Regions from separate parts of the Sphaerisporangium flaviroseum genome, predicted to be linked through region 3. Evidence: predicted binding sites of a transcription regulator. Region 3 holds the regulator's gene; each other region holds the start of a gene.
What was found. Region 3 encodes HrcA, which represses chaperone genes, less so after heat shock. Its sites were predicted from a motif close to TTGGCACTCTCNNNNNGAGAGTGCCAA; they were not measured.
Positions count from the first base shown of each region.

Region 1 (4,479 bases), on a different contig from region 3:
TCCGTGACCGGGGATGCGGACATAAGAGTCGCGGGGGATGCCGATGAGGGTGAGCCGATCCCGGCCGGCCGGGACATGGACGATCATGATCGTGTCGGCCCGCTGGCTGCCCGCCTCACCCGGCCGCTTGTCCGATCCGATGAGCAGCCAGTTCTGCGCGTCGCCCACGGTCTTGGCGGGGCGCCCGGCGTCCTCGGGGAACGCTCCAGGGATACGCTCGATATTGCCATTGAGCGTGACCTGACGCTCCATCACCAACGCGAACCCGGCCGCGAACACCATGGCGAAGATCAAACCGGTCACGATCAGCAGCCGGCGCAGCAACCGCCGCTTCTTCAATCGCTTGGCCGGAACGGCCTCCTCGCCATCGGCCGAATCGTCCTTCCTCGTGTTCTCCAGAACCGGGGAAGTCTCGTCGGTCACTTTGCCACCTGATGCCCGTCCATATAGCTACCGCTGTCTCGCGTGTGACGGTAGCCCATACGTGTTCATCGTGGTAGGGCCGTATACGAATACGACACAATGGGCGGGACGCGAGAAGGGAGGCCGGTGAACCTGAACGTCTGGTTGCTCCTAGCCTCCGTCGTCGTCATCGCCGCCATCGCGTCCGTACGAGTAGCCCACCGCACCGGACTGCCCAGCCTGCTGATCTATCTCGGGATCGGCCTGCTGATCGGCGAGGCGGGCCTGGGCATCCACTTCGAGAACGCGCGCCTGGCCCAGCAGATCGGCATGGTCGCCCTCGCCGTCATCCTGGCCGAAGGTGGCCTCACCACGAACTGGCAGCACGTCCGCGAAGCCGTACCGGCCTCGATCGTCCTGGCCACGGTCGGCGTGGGCGTGAGCATCTTCGCGCTGGCGGGGGCCGTGTACTGGCTGCTGGACATGGACTGGCGCACGGCGCTGCTGCTCGGCGCCATCCTCGCCTCGACCGACGCGGCGGCCGTCTTCTCCGTGCTGCGCCGGCTACCGCTCCCCCCGCGACTGTCCGGCATCCTGGAGGCCGAGTCCGGATTCAACGACGCGCCCACCGTCATCGTCGTCGTCATGCTCAGCCAGGTGAACGCGCCCTTGCCGAACGTCGGGTACGTCATCCTGGACGCCGTGTTCGAGCTGGGCGTCGGCTCCGCGGTCGGTCTCGTGATCGGCCCGATCGGGGGCTATGCCCTGCGCCGCGTGGCCCTGCCGTCGTCGGGCCTCTACCCCCTCGCCGTACTGGCCCTGGCGTTCGTCGCCTACAGCGGTGCGGCGCTCCTGCACGGAAGCGGCTTCCTCGCGGTGTACCTGGCCACGCTGGTCCTCGGCAACACGCGGCTGCCCCACCGGCAGGCGACCCGGGGATTCGCCGAAGGCGCCGCATGGCTCTCCCAGATCGGCCTGTTCGTCATGCTCGGCATACTCGCCAGCCCGCACGAGCTGCCGACGGCGGTCGCTCCCGGGCTGATCGCCGGACTGGTCCTCCTGCTGTTCGCACGACCGCTGTCGGTCGCCGTCTCGGCGTTGATCGTGCAGCTGGCGGGCGTCGACAGGATGTCCTGGCGGGAACAGGCCTTCCTGTCCTGGGCGGGACTACGCGGAGCCGTGCCCATTGTGCTCGCGACCATCCCATGGGCGGCCGGGATCGCCGGCGCCAAAGGCGTGTTCAACGAGGTCTTCATCATCGTGATCGTCTTCACGATGGTTCAGGGGCCCACGCTGCCGTACCTCGCGCGGCTCCTTCGCGTGAGCGCCCCCGACGAGGCCCGCGACCTCGGCGTCGAGGCGGCCCCCCTCGAAGAGCTCAACGCCGACCTCCTGCAGATCACCATTCCCCCTGGCTCCGGCCTGCACGGCGTCGAGATCTTCGAACTCCGCCTGCCGTCGGACGCGGCGGTCACCATGATCGTACGAGAGGGCCGTTCGTTCGTCCCCGAGGGCTCAACGCGCCTGCGGGCAGAGGACCAGCTCCTGGTCGTCACGACGGCCGCCTACCGCCAAACCGTCGAACGTCGCCTACGCGCGGTAAGCCGCCGCGGCAAACTGGCCGGCTGGTACGGCGAACGCGGCGAGTAACCAGAACGCAACGAGCACCCCAACCCCACCAACAAACCGCCCAGCGTCCGCTGTACGGCGACTGACCGCTGAGAGCCGACGGCTGCTGTACGGCGACTGACCGCTGACAGCCGACGGCTGCTGTACGGCGACTGACCGCTGACAGCCGACGGCTGCTGTACGGCCGACTGACCGCTGACAGCCGACGGCTGCTGTACGGCCGACTGACCGCTGACAGCCGACGGCTGCTGTACGGCCGACTGACCGCTGAGAGCCGACGGGTATCGCAGCGGCCTCATCCTCCGGGGGTATCGGGCCTTGTGACATGTCGTGAACAGTCCGCTGTCACAAGGGTTCCCCAGTACGCTGACCACGCCACCCCAACCCGGACACACCCGGCAGCCCCAGTCCGCCGGGCCGTCCGGCGCCCGCCGCTTCGCTGTCTTCGCCATGGAGGCACTCCCGGACCTGACGGGATACAGCGATCAGGCAGCGGAAGCGGCACCGGGTCGGCTCCCGCCGATCCCCTTGAGGGGGCCTGCCAGCGAGCTCCTGACGGGGATTAGAACTCGCCTGGGTGGCGTTTATCCTAATCGGCTGCGTACCATTAGCAGTCGCATCGGTAGAGTGCCAGTCTGCGTGAGCCATATGAGGAGGAGTGCGTGCCCACCTACCAGTACGCCTGTACCGCTTGCGGTGAAGGGCTCGAGGTCGTCCAGCGATTCACGGACGACCCGCTGACCGAGTGCCCGAGCTGCGACGGCCAGCTGCGCAAGGTGTTCTCGGCCGTCGGCATCGTTTTCAAGGGCTCGGGCTTCTATCGGACCGACAACCGCTCGTCGAGCTCCTCCGGGTCCTCGACCTCGTCGTCCGCCGCCAGCTCGTCTGGCTCCAGTTCCGAAAGCTCCAACGGCTCCGACTCCGGAACCACCTCCACCAAGAAGGAGCCCGCCGCTTCGGCAAGCTCCTCGGCCCCCGCGCCCGCGAGCAGCAGCTCCGCCGCCTGACGCCTCCCGGGTTGTACGGCGCCCCACCATGCCGTACAACCCGCCCGCACCTGCCGACTCGCTACCTCACGCGACCGTCACCCCTCATCGGCAACGGCCCGCCAACGGCGCCAACGGCTTAACCTTGCAGGCACGCTCCCCCGGGAACAGCACGACCCGCCCACACCCGCGGACTTGCCGCCCATTAGCCCCTCATCGGCGACCGCTCGCCCACCTACCGACGGCATAACCTCACAGGCTGCGCTCGCCGCGGACAGCACGACCCGCCCACACCCGCGGACTTGCCACCCATTAGCCCCTCATCGGCAACCGCTCGCCCACCTACCGACGGCATAACCTCACAGGCTGCGCTCGCCGCGGACATCGTGACCCGCCCGGGCCTGCCCGCACCGCTCAGCCCGATGCCGACCCGCCATCCCCCCGCCGAGCCGTAGCCTCCATTCCACAGCCGCTTCACGTCGAAGGTTTTCCACAGGTGTCGGTGCGGGTCTCAACGGCGCTGGTGCGGGGCGCTAATGTCTGCGCCATGGTCATGAGAGCGGACATCGGGGTCATCGGCGGTTCGGGCTTCTACTCCCTCCTCGAGGATGCCGAGGAGATCGACGTTGCCACGCCGTATGGGCCGCCGAGTGACACGATCACCGTCGGCCACATCGGCGCGCGCGCCGTGGCCTTCGTACCCCGCCACGGGCGCGATCACCGCCATCCTCCCCATCGCATCCCCTACCGGGCGAATCTATGGGCACTCCGGTCCCTCGGCGTCCGCCAGGTGCTCGCGCCCAGTGCCGTCGGCTCTCTCCGCCTCGAGTACGGCCCCGGCACTCTAGTGATCCCTGATCAGCTCGTCGATCGCACCTCCGGCCGAGTCCAGACCTTCTACGACGCAGGCGGCGCGGTCCACGTCCCCTTCGCCGATCCGTATTGTCCCGTCGGCAGAGCCCTGTCCTATTCCAAGGCCGAGGCCGAAGGCTGGGATGCCGTCGACGGGGGCACTCTCGTCGTCATCGAAGGACCCCGATTCTCCACCAGGGCCGAGTCGCGCTGGTTCACGTCCAACGGCTGGTCGATCGTCGGCATGACAGGCCATCCCGAGGCCGTCCTCGCCCGCGAGCTCGCCCTCTGCTACACCACGCTGGCCCTGGTCACCGATCACGACGCCGGAGTCGACACGGGTGAGGGCGTCACCCAGGACGAGGTCTTCGCCTTCTTCGCGGCCAACAGCGAGCGCATGCGCACACTCGTGAGCTCAGTCGTGGCCAAGCTCCCGTCAGAACGCACCTGCCCCTGCGGCGACGCCCTGAAAGGCATCAACCTGCCCTTCGACCTCCCATAACTCATCCTCAGCCCCTGCAGCCACGAGCCACCAATAGCCCTGGAACTCAGCCGGGCCTGCGGTGACGCCGTGAAAAGACATCAACCTGCCCTCGACCTCCCATAACAC
Region 1 covers NZ_BAAAZR010000007.1:228,483-232,961, reverse strand. Annotated here, with positions in the region: gene ABD810_RS16385 (LCP family protein) at 1-423, opposite strand, end outside; gene ABD810_RS16380 (potassium/proton antiporter) at 550-2,052, shown strand; gene ABD810_RS16375 (FmdB family zinc ribbon protein) at 2,694-3,038, shown strand; gene ABD810_RS16370 (S-methyl-5'-thioadenosine phosphorylase) at 3,565-4,371, shown strand.
Region 1: a site for HrcA is predicted at 2,639-2,665, ahead of ABD810_RS16375 (FmdB family zinc ribbon protein). Genes of this name have one in related genera too.

Region 2 (4,479 bases), on a different contig from region 3:
CGACGCGGTTGAAGCCGGTGGTGGTGGCGCCGGTCGTGCCGCAGTGGCCGGCGCTGACGAATCCATTCTGGGCGCCCTTGACCACGGGAAACCCGATGGAACAGCGACTGGTGGTGCCGATGAAGTAGGCGTTGCCGCCCACCAGGTCGTACAGGGGATGGGGGGCCTCCGTGGAGGGCAGCACGAGCACCGCGCCGGTGTCCACGCCGGCGCTCAGGACGGCGCCCACGGCGTCGTCGACTTTCGGCGACAGGACGACCACCTTGTTGCGCTTGACGTCGACGTAGCGAGCGCCCGACACCAGTGGCTTGCCGATCATTGCCTGGTCGATCTTCTCCTTGACCTTGGCGAGTTCCGTCAGCGACCTGGTGACGATCTCGGCCTGGGCACCCGCGCCGATGATCTCGGGGATGTCGGCGGCGCTGGTGGTGGCCACCACCAGGGTGTGCGCACTATTTCCCCGCAGCCAGACGCCACCGAAGCGGCTGCCGAGCTTCTTGCTCAGCTGCCCCGCGATCGGGGTCAGTCGGGCCTCATTCAACAGGCGGGCCTGGGCTTGTGAACTGCTGAGATGGAGGTCGCGCTGGAGTGCCTCCAGCATACCCGGCGGGGGTTTACGCGCGGACGGCCTGGTCATGGCGGTGCCTGCCGCCCGGCTTTCGGCATCGGCCGGTACGGCCGCCAGGGTGAGTGCGACGATCGTCAGGGTGCATCCCGTCACAAGGGCAGGTCTGTGCGACATAGATTCTCTCCTCGACCTCGGCTAGGCATGAGGGGGGAGATCGCCCATAACGCAAAATGATCATGCGCGACGGGCAACGTCACCCTAGCTCAGCGGTCAGCCGCGAAGACGCACGCCACGCGGACGAAAACGCCGGTGAACACGTCGACCGATGTCGAGTGGACAGGTGGGGGATCGGCGACCGCACAGTGAAGCGAGGTCCGCTCACCAAGAATGCGATACGGCGGATGTCCAAGGATCGATGGCGATCTCAACGAGTGACCGAGTCGCCACGCACATGCCAAAGGGCCACCCCCGGAGTACCGGAGGTGGCCCTTTCGGTGACGCTTGTGAGCCGGGGCTCAGAAGTCCATGTCGCCGCCGCCGGGCATGGCGGGAGCGGCAGGGGTCTTCTCGGGCTTCTCGGCGATGACGGCCTCGGTGGTGAGGAACAGCGCCGCGATGGAGGCGGCGTTCTGCAGCGCCGAGCGGGTGACCTTGGCGGGGTCGATGATGCCCGCTTCGAGCATGTTGACATACTCACCGGTCGCGGCGTTGAGGCCGACGCCCAGCTCGAGGTTGCGGACACGCTCGACCACGACGCCGCCTTCGAGGCCGGCGTTGACGGCGATCTGCTTCAGCGGCTCCTCGAGCGCCTTGCGGACGATCGCGGCACCGGTGGCCTCGTCGTTGAACAGCTCCAGCTTGTCGAACGCCTTGGCGCCGGCCTGCAGCAGAGCCACGCCACCGCCGGGGACGATGCCCTCCTCGACGGCCGCCTTCGCGTTGCGAACGGCGTCCTCGATGCGGTGCTTGCGCTCCTTGAGCTCGACCTCGGTGGCCGCGCCGGCCTTGATGACGGCGACGCCACCGGCCAGCTTGGCGAGGCGCTCCTGGAGCTTCTCGCGGTCGTAGTCGGAGTCGGTGTTCTCGATCTCGTTGCGGATCTGGTTGACCCGGCCGGAGATCTGCTCGGGGTCACCGGCGCCGTCGACGATGGTGGTCTCGTCCTTGGTGACGATGACCTGGCGCGCGCGGCCCAGCAGGTCGAGCGTGGCGCTCTCGAGCTTGAGGCCCACGTCCTCGCTGATGACCTGGCCACCGGTGAGGGTGGCGATGTCGCCCAGCATCGCCTTGCGGCGGTCGCCGAAGCCGGGGGCCTTGACGGCCACGGACTTGAACAGGCCGCGGATCTTGTTGACCACCAGGGTCGCCAGGGCCTCGCCCTCGACGTCCTCGGCGATGATCATCAGCGGCTTGCCGGCCTGCACGACCTTGTCGAGCAGGGGAAGCAGGTCCTTGTTGGCCGAGACCTTGGAGTTGACGATCAGGATGTAGGGGTCGTCGAGGACGGCCTCCATCCGCTCCGGGTCGGTCACGAAGTAACCGGAGATGTAGCCCTTGTCGAAGCGCATACCCTCGGTGAGCTCGAGCTCCAGCCCGAAGGCGTTGCTCTCCTCGACCGTGATGACGCCTTCCTTGCCGACCTTGTCCATCGCCTCGGCGATCATCTCGCCGATCTGCGTGTCGCCGGCGGAGATGGAGGCGGTGGAGGCGATCTGCTCCTTGGTCTCCACATCCTTGGCGATCTTCGAGAGCTCCTCGCTGACGCGCTCGACGGCGGCCTCGATGCCCTTCTTCAAGGACATCGGGTTGGCGCCGGCGGCCACGTTGCGCAGGCCCTCGCGTACCAGCGCCTGAGCGAGCACGGTGGCGGTGGTGGTGCCGTCACCCGCGACGTCGTCGGTCTTCTTCGCGACCTCCTTGACCAGCTCGGCCCCGATCTTCTCCCACGGGTCCTCGAGCTCGATCTCCTTGGCGATCGAGACACCGTCGTTGGTGATCGTGGGAGCGCCCCACTTCTTCTCCAGCACGACGTTGCGCCCCTTGGGACCAAGGGTCACCTTGACGGCGTCGGCGAGCTGGTTCATACCCCGCTCGAGACCGCGCCGGGCGTCCTCGTTAAACGCGATCATCTTGGCTGCCATACGGCTAGACCTCCCAGACACAGGGTGGCTTGCAGCGGATCGAGCCGACGCCCGCGACGGCATGTAGACCCGCGCTCTCACGACACCTGTCGCCGTGGACCGCGAAGCCCCATCGCCTCGATCCAGATTTGTCACTCTCGACAGGAGAGTGCCAACGAACTGTTTAGCACTCTACCCCGTCGAGTGCAAGCCACAACCCCTATGACCTGGGCGGCACAAGGATTTCTCTGACCGTATGCCCAATATTGGGCATGTCTCCGCAACCAGGGAAGCACGGACATGACGGAAGGCTCGGCCTGTCTTGGTGCATGACAGACCGAACCTTCCAGCTACTGACTAAGAGAGACCAGTGGATCTCCGTCGACGACCGGACAGCGCCGGCCGCGTCACACAGTCCGGACGGACTCCGCCTGTGGACCCTTCTGGCCCTGTGTGATCTCGAACTCCACCCGCTGACCTTGCTCAAGGGACCGATATCCCTCGGACATGATCGCTGAGTAGTGGACAAACACGTCCTTACCACCGTCTACCGCGATGAAGCCGTAGCCCTTGTCCGCGTTAAACCATTTGACGGTGCCCTGCGCCACTTTCCGACTCCTCTTGCTGGGCTCCGGACCCCGCCCACTCCTCCGCGAGGTCCGTGACCTTCCGAGCCGAGACGCATGCGAACTCCTCGGCTTCGTCGATCGTTCTCGACCATACCTGTGGCAAGGCTTGGCGCAACAGAGTCAATCACGAAACTACTTCTTGACGTTCGCTCTAAGCGGTACGTGACTATTTTTCGCTCGCGTTTAGTTAGTTGATAATTACACTACACAGCGGGCCCAGTAAGAACTTCTATAAGGGCAGCCAGCTCTGCCGTCCCCAGACAGGCCAACGCCCACGCATCCTTCGGACGCGTGGGCGTTGCGGGGACCGAGGCTCAGCCTCCTGCGACCGCCGGGATCACGGAGATCTGCGCGCCTTCCGGCGTGACGGTGTCAAGGCCGTCCACGAAACGGACATCCTCTTCTCCGACATAGACGTTGACAAAACGACGAATCTTGCCCGTTTCGTCCAGAATGCGGGCGCCGATTCCAGGGAAGTCGGTGTCGAGCTTCTGCAACACCTCGCGAAGCGTCGCCCCTTCCCCGTTCACCTCCGACACACCATCGGTGTACGTACGGAGAATCGTCGGAATCCGCACAGAAACGCTCATTTATCGCGACCTTTCAGGAGTTATCGGCGACAGCCGTACGGAATGCGTCGAGTGAGGGCCTTATGACGGCGGTGGGCCGCGCCTCGGCCGAGACCGCGTCGAGGGTCTTCAGGCCGTCCCCGGTGTTGAGCACCACCGTCTCGGCCTCCGGGTCCACAAGTCCGTTCTCGACCAGCTTGCGAAGCACTCCGACGGTGACGCCCCCCGCGGTCTCGGCGAAGATGCCCTCGGTGCGGGCCAGCAACTGGATGGCCTTCACCACCTCCGCGTCGGTGACGTCCTCGACCGCTCCCCCCGTGCGGCGGGCGATGTCGAGCACGTACGGCCCGTCGGCCGGGTTGCCGATGGCCAGCGACTTGGCGATGGTGTCCGGCTTGACGGGCTGCACGATGTCGAGACCGGCCTTGTAGGCCGCGGAGACCGGCGAGCATCCCTCGGCCTGCGCGCCGAAGATCTTGTACGGCTTGTCGTCGACGAGCCCTAGCTTGATCAGCTCCTTGAAGCCCTTGTCGATCTTCGTGAGCTGCGAGCCGGACGCCACCGGCACGATGATCTGGTCGGGGATCCGCCAG
Region 2 covers NZ_BAAAZR010000007.1:38,122-42,600, reverse strand. Annotated here, with positions in the region: gene ABD810_RS15570 (S1 family peptidase) at 1-742, opposite strand, end outside; gene groL (chaperonin GroEL) at 1,084-2,709, opposite strand; gene ABD810_RS15560 (cold-shock protein) at 3,096-3,296, opposite strand; gene ABD810_RS15555 (MoaD/ThiS family protein) at 3,632-3,907, opposite strand; gene thrC (threonine synthase) at 3,921-4,479, opposite strand, start outside.
Region 2: a site for HrcA is predicted at 2,838-2,864, ahead of groL (chaperonin GroEL). Genes of this name have one in related genera too.

Region 3 (4,479 bases):
GGAAGTTCAACGCCTCGGCCGCCTGGTCGCGGACGTAGGGCGACTCGTCTTTCTTGACGAGATAGATGATCAGCGGGCCCACGAACGAGGTGAGCAGGCCCAGCAGGTGGGCCAGCATCGACATCGTCGTGTCGTCGGACCCGGGACGGGGTCCGTACCTCCCCGGCACGTGCGGCTCGGGCGGGCGCCCCATCGGCCCGTAGCCCTGGTGCCCGTACCCGGGTTGCCCGTACCCGGGTTGCTCGTAGCCCTGGTGGCCGTACCCGGGCTGGCCGTAGCCCTGCTGTCCGTAGCCCTGTTGTCCGTATCCGGGTTGCCCGTAGCCAGGTTGCCCGTAGCCAGGTTGCTCGTAGCCCTGTTGCCCGTACCCGGGTTGCTCGTAGCCCTGGTGGCCATAGCCCTGCTGGCCGTAGCCCTGTTGTCCATACCCGGGTCGTCCATGGCCGGGCTGCCCGTACGCAGGCGGTCCGTCATGCCCCCGGTCGTCCGGAAGGTCGTCGGGGCGGCGATCTTGCGGGGTCTCGCTCATGCTTCCTCTTCCATCGTCACAAAGTCGATCAGCTCCTCGACGCGGCCGAGAAGCTCCGGCTCCAGATCGGTGAAGGTCCCGACGGAGCCGAGGATGCGGCGCCAGGCGTCCGCAGGTTCCAGCCGCCACCCGAGGGCCTCGATCACGCCTTCCTTCCACGGAACCCCGCGCGGCACCACGGGCCAGGCGGGGATGCCCACGACCGAGGGCTTCACCGCCTGCCAGATGTCCACGAAGGGATGCCCGGTGATGAGCACATGAGGTGAGGACACCTGGGCCGCGATGCGGCTCTCCTTGGAGCCGGGGACCAGATGGTCCACCAGCACCCCAAGGCGCCGCCCCGGGCCGGGCCCGAACTCGGCGACGATCGCCGGGAGGTCGTCGACGCCTTCCAGGTATTCGACGACCACGCCCTCAACGCGCAGGTCGTGGCCCCAGATCTTCTCCACCAGGGACGCGTCGTGCACGCCCTCGACGTAGATGCGGCTCTCCCTGGCCACACGCGCCCGCAGTCCGCTCACGGCGACGGAGCCCGACGCGCTGCGTGCCGGGCCCCGCGGGGCGGCCGGAGCCGGGCGGACGAGCGTCACGGGCTTGCCGTCGAGGAGGAACCCGGCGGGCGCGAGCGGGAACACCCGCCGCTGCCCGAAGCGATCCTCCAGCGTGACGGCCTCCTTGTCACAGACCACCACGGCGCCGCAGAAGCCTCCCGGATCCTCAACCACCAGGCCGGGCTCGGCGGGGACCTTCGGGATCTTCCCGCGTAGCGGTCTCCGCCAGTTCCCTGCCAGCACGTCGCGTCCGTAGTCCCGCATACCTCGGCACGCTAGCAAAGGTCACGCTCTGGGCGGCGCGCCCTGCTGCGGGCCGCCATCGTAGGGAACGGCCACCGGCCGCTTGCGGGCACGGGGCCGTACGGGGCAGGGGAACCGTAGGGGGCGCCGGGAGCGGGACCGTAGGGGCCGCCGGGAGGGGAGCCGTATTCAGGGGTGCCGTAGGAACGGGAACCGCCAGCGGGCGCGCCTCCGGACCGCGGGCCTGGCGGGGGAGCATGCTCACCGGGGGAGTGGGGACGCGGCGGCCGGGTGGTCGCGTCGTTTACCGGGGGGGTCGTTCTCACTCGTGGGTCCGAGTGTGGTGGAGCCGCCTTGCCGCTGGATAGCAGGTGGCTCGCCGCTGAGCGGGTGAGGTCGTAGGGGCGAGTTATCGCACCCCGTCGGCGAGAGCCGTACACTTGGCACTCGGGAACACTGAGTGCCAGACCAGGCGTTTACGCAGGCACGAACGCAGGCAGGAGGTGAGCACGTTGCTCGATGAGCGTAAGCTCGCAGTTCTGCGCGCCGTTGTCGAAGATTACGTGTCCACCAACGAGCCGGTCGGGTCGAAGGCGTTGGCGGAGCGGCACAATCTGGGCGTCTCTCCGGCCACCGTTCGCAACGACATGGCAGTGCTCGAGGAGCAGGGCTACATCACGCAGCCGCACACCAGCGCGGGTCGCGTGCCCACCGACAAGGGCTACCGGTTGTTCGTCGACCGGCTGTCCCAGATCAAGCCGCTGTCCGGTGCGGAGCGCCGGGCGATCGAAACCTTCTTGGCGGGCGCCGTCGATCTCGACGACGTCGTGACCCGCACGGTGAGGCTGCTGGCGCAGTTGACCCGGCAGGTCGCCGTGGTGCAGTATCCTTCGCTGATCCGTTCCACGGTGCGGCACGTCGAGCTCGTGCCGCTGGCGGAGCGGCGGATCATGCTGGTGCTGATCACCAACACCGGCCGGGTCGAGCAGCGAGTGGTCGACCTTCCCGATGTCGTGGAGGACGACCAGATCGCGCATCTGCGGGCGGTGCTCAACGCCTGCCTCGACGGATGCCGGCTCACCCGAGTGCCGGACACGGTGGCCGACCTGCAGGAGCGGCTTCCCGAGGAAGACCGCCCGGTGGCGAGCACGATCCTTTCCGTGCTGCTGGACACCCTGGTCGAGCGGCACGACGAGAAGATCGTCTTTGCCGGTGCGGCCAACCTCGCGGGCGACTTCAGCGTCGGCCTGCGAGAGGTCCTCGAGGCGCTGGAGGAGCAGGTCGTGCTGATGCGGCTGCTCGGTGAGGCGAGCGACTCCGCCGCGCTCACGGTCCGCATCGGCTCGGAGAATCCCTACTCCGGGCTTCACGGCACCTCGATCGTCGCGGCCGGATACGGTTCGGGCGACAATGAACTGGCTCGGCTCGGAGTGCTGGGCCCGACGCGAATGGATTATCCGGTGACGATGGGAGCTGTGCGCGCAGTGGCACGCTATGTCGGCCAGATCCTGGCGGGGTCCTAGGTGGCCCGCGACTATTACGGCATTCTCGGGGTCCGCCGTGACGCCGGCCAAGACGAGATCAAGAAGGCCTATCGCCGCCTCGCGCGCGAGCTCCACCCCGATGTGAATCCCGACCCGGAGACGCAGGAGCGCTTCAAGGAGATCAATCAGGCGTACGAGGTCCTGTCGGACCCGAACAAGCGCCAGATGTTCGATCTCGGAGCCGACCCCTTCGGCGGGGCGGCGGGAGCGGGAGCCGGTGCCGCGGGTTTCGGCGCGGGTTTCCCGTTCAGCGACATCATGGACGCCTTCTTCGGTGGCGGCGGCGGGTCTCGCGGGCCCAGGTCCCGGGCCAGGCGCGGACGCAACGCGACGATCCGGGTCGAGCTCGACCTGTCGGAGTCGGCGTTCGGCACCACGCGCGAGCTGGTGGTCGACACCGCCGTGCTGTGCGAGGTGTGCCAGGGCTCCGGCGCCGCGTCCGGCACCCATCCCGACACCTGCGACATGTGCCACGGCCGTGGCGAGATCTCGCAGGTCACCCGGTCGTTCCTCGGCCAGGTCATGACCGCGCGGCCCTGCCCCCAGTGCGGCGGGTTCGGCTCGATCATCCTGCATCCCTGCCAGGAGTGCTCCGGTGACGGACGGGTACGCACCCGCCGCACCATCAAGGTGCGCATCCCGGCCGGCGTCGAGGACGGCACGCACATCCAGCTCGCCGGTGAGGGCGAGGTCGGGCCCGGTGGTGGCCCGCCCGGAGACCTGTTCCTGGAGATCGTCGAGCGGCCTCATGAGATCTTCGAGCGGCGCGGCGACGACCTGCACTGCACGGTCCAGATCCCGATGACGGCGGCGGCTCTGGGCACGATCCTGACCGTGGAGACGCTCGACGGGGCCGAGGAGATCGACGTACGGCCCGGCACCCAGGCGGGGCACGTCATCCCCCTGTACGGCCGGGGCATCCAGCGCCTCAACGAGACCGGCCGTGGCGACCTGCTGATCCACGTGAACGTGGAGACGCCGAACCGCCTCGACGCCGCCCAGGAGGAGCTGCTCAAGGAGCTGTCCAGGCTGCGCGGTGAGGAGCGCCCGCCGGGCAAGTTCGCCCCCGGGCAGCAGGGCTTCTTCTCCCGGCTCAAGGACGCTTTCAACGGGCGATGAGAGCGATGGGTTTCGTCCCCGTGGCGCGGGACCGTGCCCGCGCCCCTGATCCGCGGTGAGCGTCCCGGTGTTCCTCGCCGACGACCTGTCGGGCGCGGAGATCATCCTCTCCGGCGCGGAGGGGCGGCACGCCGCCACCGTGCGGAGGCTGCGCGCGGGAGAGCGCGTCGACCTCACCGACGGCAGGGGCGCGGTGGCCGAGTGCGTCGTGCGCGACGTGGCCAAGGACTCCCTCCGGCTGGAGGTGACCGGCCGTCACACGGTTCCCGCCCCCTCGCCCCGTCTGGTGGTCGTCCAGGGCCTGCCCAAGGGCGACAGGGGCGAGCTGGCGGTCGAGATGATGACCGAGGCGGGCGTGGACGTCATCGTCCCGTGGGCCGCCGCCCGGTGCGTGACCCAGTGGAAGGGCGACCGTGCGGGCAAGGCCCTGGCCCGCTGGCGCTCGACGGCCAGGGAGGCCGGCAAGCAGGCCAGGCGGTTCCACCTGCCGGAG
Region 3 covers NZ_BAAAZR010000008.1:272,621-277,099, forward strand. Annotated here, with positions in the region: gene ABD810_RS17585 (DUF4870 domain-containing protein) at 1-529, opposite strand, end outside; gene ABD810_RS17590 (DUF3097 domain-containing protein) at 526-1,344, opposite strand; gene hrcA (heat-inducible transcriptional repressor HrcA) at 1,836-2,846, shown strand; gene dnaJ (molecular chaperone DnaJ) at 2,847-3,986, shown strand; gene ABD810_RS17605 (16S rRNA (uracil(1498)-N(3))-methyltransferase) at 4,042-4,479, shown strand, end outside.